DNA from 3 places in the Senimuribacter intestinalis genome. Region 3 is predicted to be linked to each of the others. Evidence: riboswitches for the same ligand, from Rfam matches in the RefSeq annotation. Region 3 holds a riboswitch; each other region holds the start of a gene.
What was found. Region 3 has a riboswitch for cobalamin ahead of NFR88_RS06210 (NCS2 family permease). Riboswitches for the same ligand answer to the same signal wherever they lie in the genome.
Positions count from the first base shown of each region.

Region 1: another riboswitch for cobalamin. It lies ahead of NFR88_RS06720 (bacterial Ig-like domain-containing protein); the one in region 3 lies ahead of NFR88_RS06210 (NCS2 family permease).
Region 2: another riboswitch for cobalamin. It lies ahead of cbiD (cobalt-precorrin-5B (C(1))-methyltransferase CbiD); the one in region 3 lies ahead of NFR88_RS06210 (NCS2 family permease).

Region 1 is NZ_CALPCF010000005.1:123,710-126,988, reverse strand. Features, by position in the region: gene NFR88_RS06720 (bacterial Ig-like domain-containing protein) at 1-1,555, opposite strand, end outside; cobalamin riboswitch at 1,678-1,881, opposite strand; gene NFR88_RS06715 (hypothetical protein) at 2,068-2,505, opposite strand; tRNA gene NFR88_RS06710 (tRNA-Ala) at 2,705-2,780, opposite strand; gene NFR88_RS06705 (dynamin family protein) at 2,808-3,279, opposite strand, start outside.
Region 2 is NZ_CALPCF010000010.1:48,038-51,316, forward strand. Features, by position in the region: gene cbiD (cobalt-precorrin-5B (C(1))-methyltransferase CbiD) at 1-1,236, opposite strand; gene cobI (precorrin-2 C(20)-methyltransferase) at 1-4, opposite strand, end outside; cobalamin riboswitch at 1,362-1,550, opposite strand; gene NFR88_RS09765 (sirohydrochlorin cobaltochelatase) at 1,628-2,428, opposite strand; gene NFR88_RS09770 (homing endonuclease associated repeat-containing protein) at 2,442-3,279, opposite strand, start outside.
Region 3 is NZ_CALPCF010000005.1:19,422-22,700, reverse strand. Features, by position in the region: gene NFR88_RS06215 (helix-turn-helix domain-containing protein) at 1-5, shown strand, start outside; gene NFR88_RS06210 (NCS2 family permease) at 9-1,316, opposite strand; cobalamin riboswitch at 1,383-1,557, opposite strand; gene NFR88_RS06205 (hypothetical protein) at 1,804-1,983, opposite strand; gene NFR88_RS06200 (GNAT family N-acetyltransferase) at 1,989-2,528, opposite strand; gene rpoC (DNA-directed RNA polymerase subunit beta') at 2,987-3,279, opposite strand, start outside.

The DNA of each region.
Region 1 (3,279 bases), 100 kb from region 3:
AATCAGCAGACTCCGGCTGCAGCAAAATAGTAGGCTGCTCAGTCGCAGGTTCCTTTTCATAGCAGATGTGATACGTCTTTTCTTCGCAGCTGTTTGAAGAAACTGAAATCTCCACATCCATACAGTCATTTTCATCCCAATCCAGGGTTAAATCTCCTGCTACGCCGCTCGTAAATTCGGCGCCATTGACTTTAATAGTATAAGAGGAAGCAAAAGCGGTTGCCTTAATGGCTGTCGTTTTTGCATTAGAATCGAGATAAACATGGTAGGAAGTTTTATCTGCATTAAAGGCTTTATCGACAACACCTTCCAGTTCAAGACCTTTCAGCGTTGCGATAATATTAGCGTTTATTTTGTAGTCTGCAACCTGCCCAACGTCGCCATAATAAAAAACGTTATAGCAGCCATTTCTTATGTAAGCTGCATCACCGGAGCTACTGCCCCACCGACTGCTTACATACTTCGATAAAGTTTCACCAAGATATACATTGGTTGGATCATCGGGGTTATCAGAAAAGCTGGAATAAATATACATGCTGCTCGCACTGAGATAGTCAGGAACATCTACAGTATATCCGTCAAATTTCCCTTCCTGCAATGCTGGAGTAATTTCAAGTGAATTCTCACGTGCCAAAAAATCAGCTCTAGTTCTATAAAGTTCAAGCACTTTTAAGGATGGCTCTTCCACCATTTGAACTTTTATGAGCGGCATAACGATATCTGCTTTAGAGTCAAACATGGTCAAATAGCAAAATCCCGTTTCCTGCTGCAGTGTCAAATTAGCAAGCGCATTGTTTCCGCTGGCAACAGCGCCCTCGATTGGCACCACTGCACCTGTTTCCGCATCAATAAGCCCTATGGAAATTCCATCCATTTCTGTTGCATTTCTAAGACGTTCTGCCTCTTCAAATGTTCCATACTGATCTAAAGAAAATCCATAGCAAAATAAGCCGAAATTTTTTCCGCTGATTTTTTTCAGACTGGTAATCCGATCCCAGTGGATTCCATCATGTCCACCCGTAAAGTAAGAAGTAGCAACCCCTGGATACACATCCTTCTTTTCAGCTGAAGCATAACGGAAGAATTCCAAGCAATCGCCTGCCTTTAGTGCTGTCTTTGCTGCAGCTTCCGCAGAAAGTTGCCCGTTGATGACAACACCGCTATCTGAAGTTTCTTCTCCAAAATAACGAGTTACATTCCCGTTCTCATCTAAAGCCAGCCTAGAGCCTGCTGTCTCCTTCGTAAATTCTTCTCCATATTTAGCAATATGCGCCTGTACCAGTGCGTCCAGTACGGAAACGCTTTCCTTTACGCTATCTTCATAACCGTAGCGTTCAGCAAGGTCTGCCGCAACTTCAGTGTCAATAAGCGGCTTGTGCAAGAATTTCTGGTTAGCCTGAGATGTAATAGTCACCTTACAGGAACCTGCTGCCTCGCTTGGTTCTGAACTGTCTGCAGAATCTGCAAAAGCCATGGACGGCATCATGCTGAAAACTATCAGTAAACTGAGAATCAGCGCAAAGGCTTTTTTCATGTTTCGTTTTCGCTCTTTCATATGTTTTTCCTTTCAATTCGATTTCGCAGCCCGGTCTTTTGCAAAAAGAAAAGACTCTAGGCTCTTCGCCTACAGTCCGATTTCACTGTATCTATATTCCGGATTCTTACGGTTAACCTCGCCGCAAATCCTCATCTCGTGCAGGTCTCCTGGCTCATGGATTCTCGCTCTGACTTTCCTTCCCAGGTTTCCCCAGTGGACAGCTTTCACAGCTCATAATCAAAACAATCCAATTACAGTGGCGGGTCCGCGCAAGGCTCTCACTTGCTTCCCTCTTAGCTTCCCTGTGGTATGCACAGGGAAGAACACAAAATGTTGCTTACTTTAATTTAGTTTAGTTTTTAATTAGGGTTTGGAGACTTCTTTTCCACGCTCCTTTCCCGGCAGGATTCCTGCCAAATACTCTCCGCTTACATTGTACCACTCTCAGACATATTTTGGCAAGCTTTTTTTATAAATCTGATTCAGCCAGTTCCAAAAAGTCTGCCTAACGATTCTCCAAAATCTCTGGTTTAATGTTCTCTTCTCTTTAATAGTTCTGTTTCCAAACGATTTACACGGAGAAGCAGCATTTCTCTTTCCTGGTTCACTTTCAAAGCTTCGTCGAGTTTTCTATCCAAGCTCAAATGCCCCTCTGCAATAACTGCTATATTTCTGTTTACTTCGCTTTCCAATGTGATTTTAATCTCTCGGATATCCTTAGTAAATCTTTCGTCCATCTCCGAAACTCTTGTGTTGAGGCACGTCACCTTTTCGTCAAGGTCCAATACCTTCTCATCCAGACATGTCACCTTCTCGTCGAGGCACGTCACCTTTTCGTCAAGGCACGATACCTTCTCGTCGAGGCACGATACCTTCTCGTCGAGATATGTCACTTTGTTATCAAGACTGTTTAATTTCTCTTCCATCTTCTCTAATTTGTCCAAAATCATTCTAGTTTCTTCTGTCATTATAATGCTTCCTTTCTCCTGTCATGCAACCAAGTCTTACGTTGGATTTTTATTATAGCATAAAGACGATTACTCTACAATTCCCAAGATTTTCTGAAAATGTTTGCACCCTTTTACAGAATTTCTATGACCCCCAAATTTATCTCACAATGTATATAAAACGCCGAAGTGCTTGTCTCCGACGTAATTCAATCTTCTATGGTGGACCCGATGGGGATTGAACCCACGGCCTCTGCGTTGCGAACGCAGCGCTCTCCCAGCTGAGCTACGGGCCCATAAAAGGGAGCTATCTCCCTTAATTCTTATAATTTCTCTCTGATTCTGCGCAAACTGCGCCCCAGTCTGTTAATCGCATTGATTCTGCGCACAACTGCATAAGCATTTTCCTCCCTATAAAGCAAAATGTCACTCAAAGTTGTATTCAAATCATTGCATAGCGTATCGACCTCACGCAAGAAGTCATCTTTACTCATTGCCACAAGTCCTGCCGGCAATTCTTCAATCTCATATTGATACTCCATGCCAAACAGCTCCAATACCTTCGCCGACAGCTGCAGCTTGATTTCGTTTAAATGCAGTTCATAAAAGCTTTCTGCTGCTGCAGCCTTTGTTCTGCATGCCTGAACGGTCTCATGGATTTGCTCAAAACAATCATCAAGCTCCTTGTATTCCATGTTCATAGCCTTCCAGTAAAAATCCAGCTGATTGAGTGTTCTGGAAATCAAATCTTTCAGCTTCTTGGCTGCGGACTCTTCCAGAATCTCTCCGGCATTT
Region 2 (3,279 bases), on a different contig from region 3:
TCATATCTGTTTCATATCCTTTCGTATCATTTCAGCAAGCCGGTCTGCACCAGGGCTTTTCATAATATGGTTTCGATCTGTAGTAAACAATACCGTCTCAACTTTCACCTGTCCTTTCAGCCTGAAATGGAGATGGTACAGAACCTTTTCCAAAATCCTTGCTTTTACTTCCTCATAATAATTTTTTTCCTGAATCAGAGCAAACGCCTCATCGGTGGTAATACACTCTGCAATTGCTTTTACAGTATCGCAGTCAGCACCGCAAACGGCACTATGCATACCGATAATCTCCATTCTGCCATCAGCGTAAGAGGAATGGGTATTCATAATCCCTGCTGCCAGCTTGATCAGCTTGCCAGTATGACCTACCAGAAGTATTTCCTCAAACCCCTTAAACTTAATGTAATCCAAAGCTTCTCCAATATAGTTAGAGATGGGTACAGCCTTTGCGATATCCAGTCCCAGATACTCACGGCAAAATTCCCTGCCGTAATTTCCCGGGGCGATAAGAATCCGCTTCGGATTCTCCTGATACTGTTTGTCGATCACAGTCTTAATCGTATCGACAAGAGCCTTTTCACTCATAGGATCGACAATACCTGTCGTTCCCAGAATAGAAATCCCCCCAACAATCCCAAGTCTTGGGTTATATGTTTTTTTTGCAATCTCCGCACCGCAAGGCACAGAAATTTCTATATATATAGGTTCCTCCTCTTTTCCGTACTTCCTGCGTATCCTTTGCACATTTTCAAAGATCATCTGCCTCGGCACCGGGTTGATGGCAGGCTCTCCTACGCTGCACTGCAGGCCTTTTGCTGTAATAATGCCTATGCCGCAGCCGCCCAGCAAGGTAATACGATCTCGAGTTTCTGCTAAAGTTCCCGATGAAATCGGCTCCTTGCTGACACAGGCTGAAATTCCTGCGCCATGGGTTGCATCAGGGTCATCGCCTCCGTCTTTTATCACCGTGCAGCAAACCGTACCCTTATCTATATCTATTTCACTGACCTGCATGGTCGTTTTCTCTCCTGCAGGCAATATAACCTCCGCCTCAGAGACTTTCTCTCCAGAAAAAAGCATAGCCGCTGCCGCTGCAGCTGCAGCAGCAGCGCAACTTCCGGTTGTAAAACCGTATTTTAGTTTTTTTCCATTTTTGACGGTAAACTTCTCCATATTATCCTTTCTGCAAGCTTTTCCTGCAATGAATAATGTTGCAATAGAAAAACCCGAATCCACAGGATTCGGGTTCAAATTTATCTTGCATTAAGTAAAACTCTTCGCACTGTCTCCTTCTTTTCCGTTTTGGGAGTCCAGCCGCCGAAGAATTTACTATTATTACCCTAAAACTCATATCCTGTGACTTTCATGGTAAAATATTGGGATGTCTTCCGACTCTGACGTCAACGCTCTTATGCGCCTTCCCAGGAACGATTCCCAGTGACCGGCCATATGCCTTGCATAAAAACTCCGTCATTACGGCAGCAGGACTGTTCAGGACTCTCACCTGATTCCATATTACGATTTTATCAACCAATATTTTCAAGTTGTTTAACAGAATTATATTACAATCGTTTTCGGCTGTCAACTGCAATTTGCACCAGCTTGAAGCAGCCGTTTATCGGGATGCTTATTTAAGCTTTTCAAATGCCCTTGCTGTATGCTGCGCAAAAATTTCTCTGATTGCAGGAATCTGCCCCATGCCTCGCAGTACACACTGCACCGCATAGCCCTCTTTTTCCAGAATCGTTTTCCATGAATCTTCATCATCACTTGCCATATCGTTATTGGCATGATCGCCTGCAACAATCATTAAAGGCTGCAGCACAATTTTTTCATAACCGCCTTCCTTTAAGGCAGGAAGAATATCTTCCAGCGTTGGTACCGCTTCCACAGTTGCGATAAAATAGTTGTGGTGTCCCTGTTTTCTGAGCTCATCTTGCAAATCAAAGTATACCCTGTTTGCCTCAACACCTGTTCCATGTCCCATCAACACCACGGCCGTCTTTTCATCCGTATGCTCTTTTGTGTCTTCCACCATGGCAGCTGCAACTTTCTCAAAATCCTCTTTATCAGTTAAAAGAGGTTCTCCAAGTACTGCAGCTGCAAAAAGATCTCTATGTTTTTCCACATCGCGCAGAAGGTCGTGATACTCTGTTCCATTCATCAAATGTGTCGGCTGTATCACCAGCTTTCTGAATCCATCTGCTGCTGCATGCTGCAGTGACTCAGCTTCGTTGTCGATATGAAGTCCATCTCTTTTCTTTAGCTTATTAATAATCATCTGACTGGTAAAAGCACGCCGCACCGGATAATCTGAAAAAGCATCCGCAACTGCCTGCTCAATAGCATCTATTGTGACCTTTCTATTTTCGTTATAGCTGGTGCCAAAGCTGACTACCAGAATCGCGGTGTCTTGTTTCTGATTCATCTTTTTATTCCTCTTACTTTCCTTGATTACTATTTTTCTTTTTATTTTTCTCCTCGTAGTATTCCTTTGGCGTAACGCCAATCTGATAGAGAACGTTACCCCAGGAACCGCATTTTTCGTGCAAATCCTGCCGCAGCTGTCTTGGCACTTCCTTTTTCATAGGAATTTTTCCGTTTTTCAGATAGATATCTTTTACCATACCAAGGCGCTTTCTATCATCTTCATCCAGATTCAATACCTTATAATAGCAGCCATAGAGACTGTCAGAATGATGCCTTCGATTTTCTGTCATTCTATGGTCGATATAAATATCGTGAAAAGGCTCCATTCGGAGGACCGGTTCCAAATCAATCTGAAACAGCGCATTGCGCCAGGAGCCGCATCGCTCTATGAGCGCCTGCTTAACAGCCTGTTCAATTTCTCCATGAAGAGGACTTCGTCCTATTTCATGAGCAAAATTTCTAACTGCTTCCAGCATATTGATATATTCCAGTTCTAAATCAGGAATCTTATAGACTGCTCTTTTAAGAAAATCAGCATCCAGCTTTGCAGCTTTAATAACAGAAGTCCAGCCGCTGTAATATTTTTTGATTTCCCTGCAAACCTCAGGCAGATCTCTGGGATGCGGAATTTTCCCAAGCTCCAGTGCTTTTTCTCTGACCATGTCAAGAAGCTTTTCCTTATGCAATCGCTCTTTTTCCATCTGCTCCATAGTTTTTCCGCCTTTACCTGCTGACGCGGAAAGCCCTGCAGCACGAAGCGCATAAGGCCATTTACCAAACCTTTGTTTGATGTAGTCTTTCAATATCCAAAATACTTCTCCCTGCGTAGGGCCATACCCCAGTTCTGAC
Region 3 (3,279 bases):
CCTAAATTTTACAGGCAGAAATAAAGAAAAAATACCATAGCCAGCGCCACAACAGGCAGATTCACCTCATTTCTTCTGCCAGCGGCAATTTTGCAAATCAGATAAAAAATAAATCCCGCAGCAATTCCTGTCGTAATGGAGTATGTCATAGGCATCGCCACTATGGTAATAAATGCAGGAATGGCGTCATCCAGACGACCAAAATCAACTTTTTTCACTTCCATGAGAAGATACATTCCCACGATAATCAAAGCCGGTGCAGTTACAGCACTTGTCATCACCCCTGTCAGAGGCGAGAACACAACCGCCAGCAAGAAGCACAAAGCAGTTGTTACAGCAGTCAGACCGGTTTTTCCGCCTGCCGCAATCCCGGAAATCGATTCCGCATAGCATGTAACGGTAGAGGTTCCAAATAAAGCGCCCATCACAGAACCTGCCGCATCAGCAATTAAAATCGACCCGCTTCCCGGCATGGTTCCCTTTTCATCAGTCATTCCCGCCCTGGAGCTGGTGCCGATTAAAAAACCAAGGGTATCAAACATATCAACCATGGTCAATGAGATAATAAGCGCAATAAGTGACAGGATACCGGACAAGCCCGCTTTTCCTGAAATCAATCCGGAAAAATCAAGCTTAAAAGCCACGTCCGCTATTGCGCCCGGAAACTCTGCAAGGTGGTCGGGCATCGCTGTCTGTCCTGCCGCCAGACTCAGTACAATCGTTATCACCATACCGATAATCAAACTTCCATTTATGTTCAATACCACCAAAACAGCTGTGATTGCCACTCCAAGCAATGCAATCAGAACTGTAGGCGAACTGAGATCCCCGAGAGCAGGCATTCCGCTTGCTAAAGATATAATCCCTGTATCCAGAAGACCAATGAGCGCTATAAACAGACCCACGCCGGCGCTTATAGCGTATTTCAGATTTACAGGTACTGCATTGATTATCTTATCTCTCAGAGGCGAGATAACAATTAGAAAAAATAGGATTCCGGAAAGGAAGGTAAGTGCCAGCGCCTGCTGCCATGAATATCCGTAAATTCCGCATAGGGTATACGCAAAAAAGGCATTCATCCCCATACCCGGCGCCATCGCAAAAGGCTTATTGCTCAAAAATGCACACAGCAGCGTGCCTGCTGCGGCAGAAAGACATGTAGCAACCATAACGCCGCCGGAACTCATGCCTGTAGATGACAGAAATACCGGGTTCAGAAAAATGATATACGCCATGGCAAAAAAGGTTGTCAGACCGGCGCGTACTTCCTGTCTGACAGTGGTGTGATTTTCTTCCAGTTTAAATAGTTTTTTCATTAGTGCCCTCCATATAAAAAAATAACGCATCCGGCAGAGATACTTTCGCATCATATCTCTCCAATGCGTTTGCGCTGCTTCCCAGCTGGTGTTCTGACTCCAGTATCAGCATCTTTCTTCGCCTTCCCGGTTTCCCAGTGACATCATGAAGAAGACTCCTCTGTTACAGCGTTGGCGGCGTACAGGAATTTCACCTGTTTTCCTTTAAACCCTTTCGGGTACTGGCAAGCTCTTTTCAATTTTCATATATCATTATACACAATTTGAGCGAAAATGCAAGACTTTTGCATGTCTTCAAACAGGGCAAAGGCATGAAAAAAGAAATGTGACAAATATTCGTGATTCTTTTATTTTTGTCAACATCAGAAACCGTTCTCAGACTGACGGAAAAATCTCTTGAAGAGTGTACAAAAGGAAACGCCGTAAACCTGTCAAACTCCACTTATAAAGACAGCCGCCCTTTTCGCTAGGCGGCTGTTAATTATTCTTAATTCTTTAGACATCCCACCGGCACTACATAAATTCCATCCTGCCTTCGGTAAGCATAATCACCTACGCCAATAAGAATCATTAAAAAAGCCGGTTTTTTCATTTTATCTGTGTCTATTTTTTTCGGCGTGTTGGCATAATTTTTTTCGGCGTGTTGGCGTTTTTCCAGCTTATTCACTGCATTCATTTACCATATCGCTCAAAGTATTCCTCCGCCAGCATGGACATCAGGTGCACATCATAGAGGACGCCGTTCTTCCGGCAGTTCTTTCGCAGCACGCCCTCGTACTGAAATCCCAGATTCAGATACAGGTGCGCCGCTGGATTTCCCGTGTAATGATCCAGATATACCCGTTTCATCCCAAAATCCTCAAAGCACAGTTTCATGGTCGCTTCCATAGCCTGTCTGCCGTAGCCTTTGCCGCGAAGTGCCGTATCCGCAATGTAAATCCGCCAAATTTCACACTTCCAGCCTTCTATGATATCGCCAAGAATAATTCTTCCCACCGGCTCACCGCTCTCGCGCAGACAAATAGTGTACTGGCGCATATCGGCAGCCTCATCAAATTTCACATATGCCTTGGTCACATCCTCCAGACTCTGCCCGTCCGCAATGCTGAAAAACTCCGTTACTGCAGGCTGCCTTTCCCATGGGTCAAAATACTTTAAATCCTCAAAAACGCTGTCGCGTATGATTAAATCTTTGGTTTCAATCGGGTTCATATCCTTTCTCCTTTCAGAATTCACCGCCAAATCTTTTCCCTAAATTAATTTCAATATATCGCACAATTCCTATTAAGTCAATAAAAATGACTGGCTCCCAATTTAACGATGATTCCACGATACTCCTTCCTCATGGCAAAATGCATATTTTTAAAGAAATCTCCGCAAATATGCACATCAGTCTGCATATTTGCGGGGATTTTGCATTATATATGCATATTTTTCACTGCGAACCGGTAATCGCGTTGCTATTTCAGAGTATTTTATTGGCGAAAATGCATATGAGAGGAAAAATCGCCAAAAATATGCAGATTCCTTCAGGACGTTATGCATATTTTAGGTCTTTTTTACGAATATATGCACAGGCGGCACAGAACGTACTAACAAAAAGGAGCTACCTCCTCAGATCAACCTAATTGGTCAACCGTACAAGTAGCCCCTTTACAATATCCAGTCTCTTATTCTAATTCAATCAGCTCGGATTCTTCCGGTTCCAGCACCAATGCTGTATCCATTTCCATAATACCCTCGTTAGGCATGCTCATCAAATCCAAATCTTCTGCGCTTTCATCATCCATCGCTTCCACGTCAGCTTCAGCTTCTAACAGGGCCTCTTCCTGCATACGAGTATATTCACGCATGAATTCCTCATTTACACCGTAATCCACGTCAATATTTTTGTAACGCTTCATACCGGTTCCTGCAGGAATCAGCTTACCGATGATAACGTTTTCCTTCAGACCCATCAGCT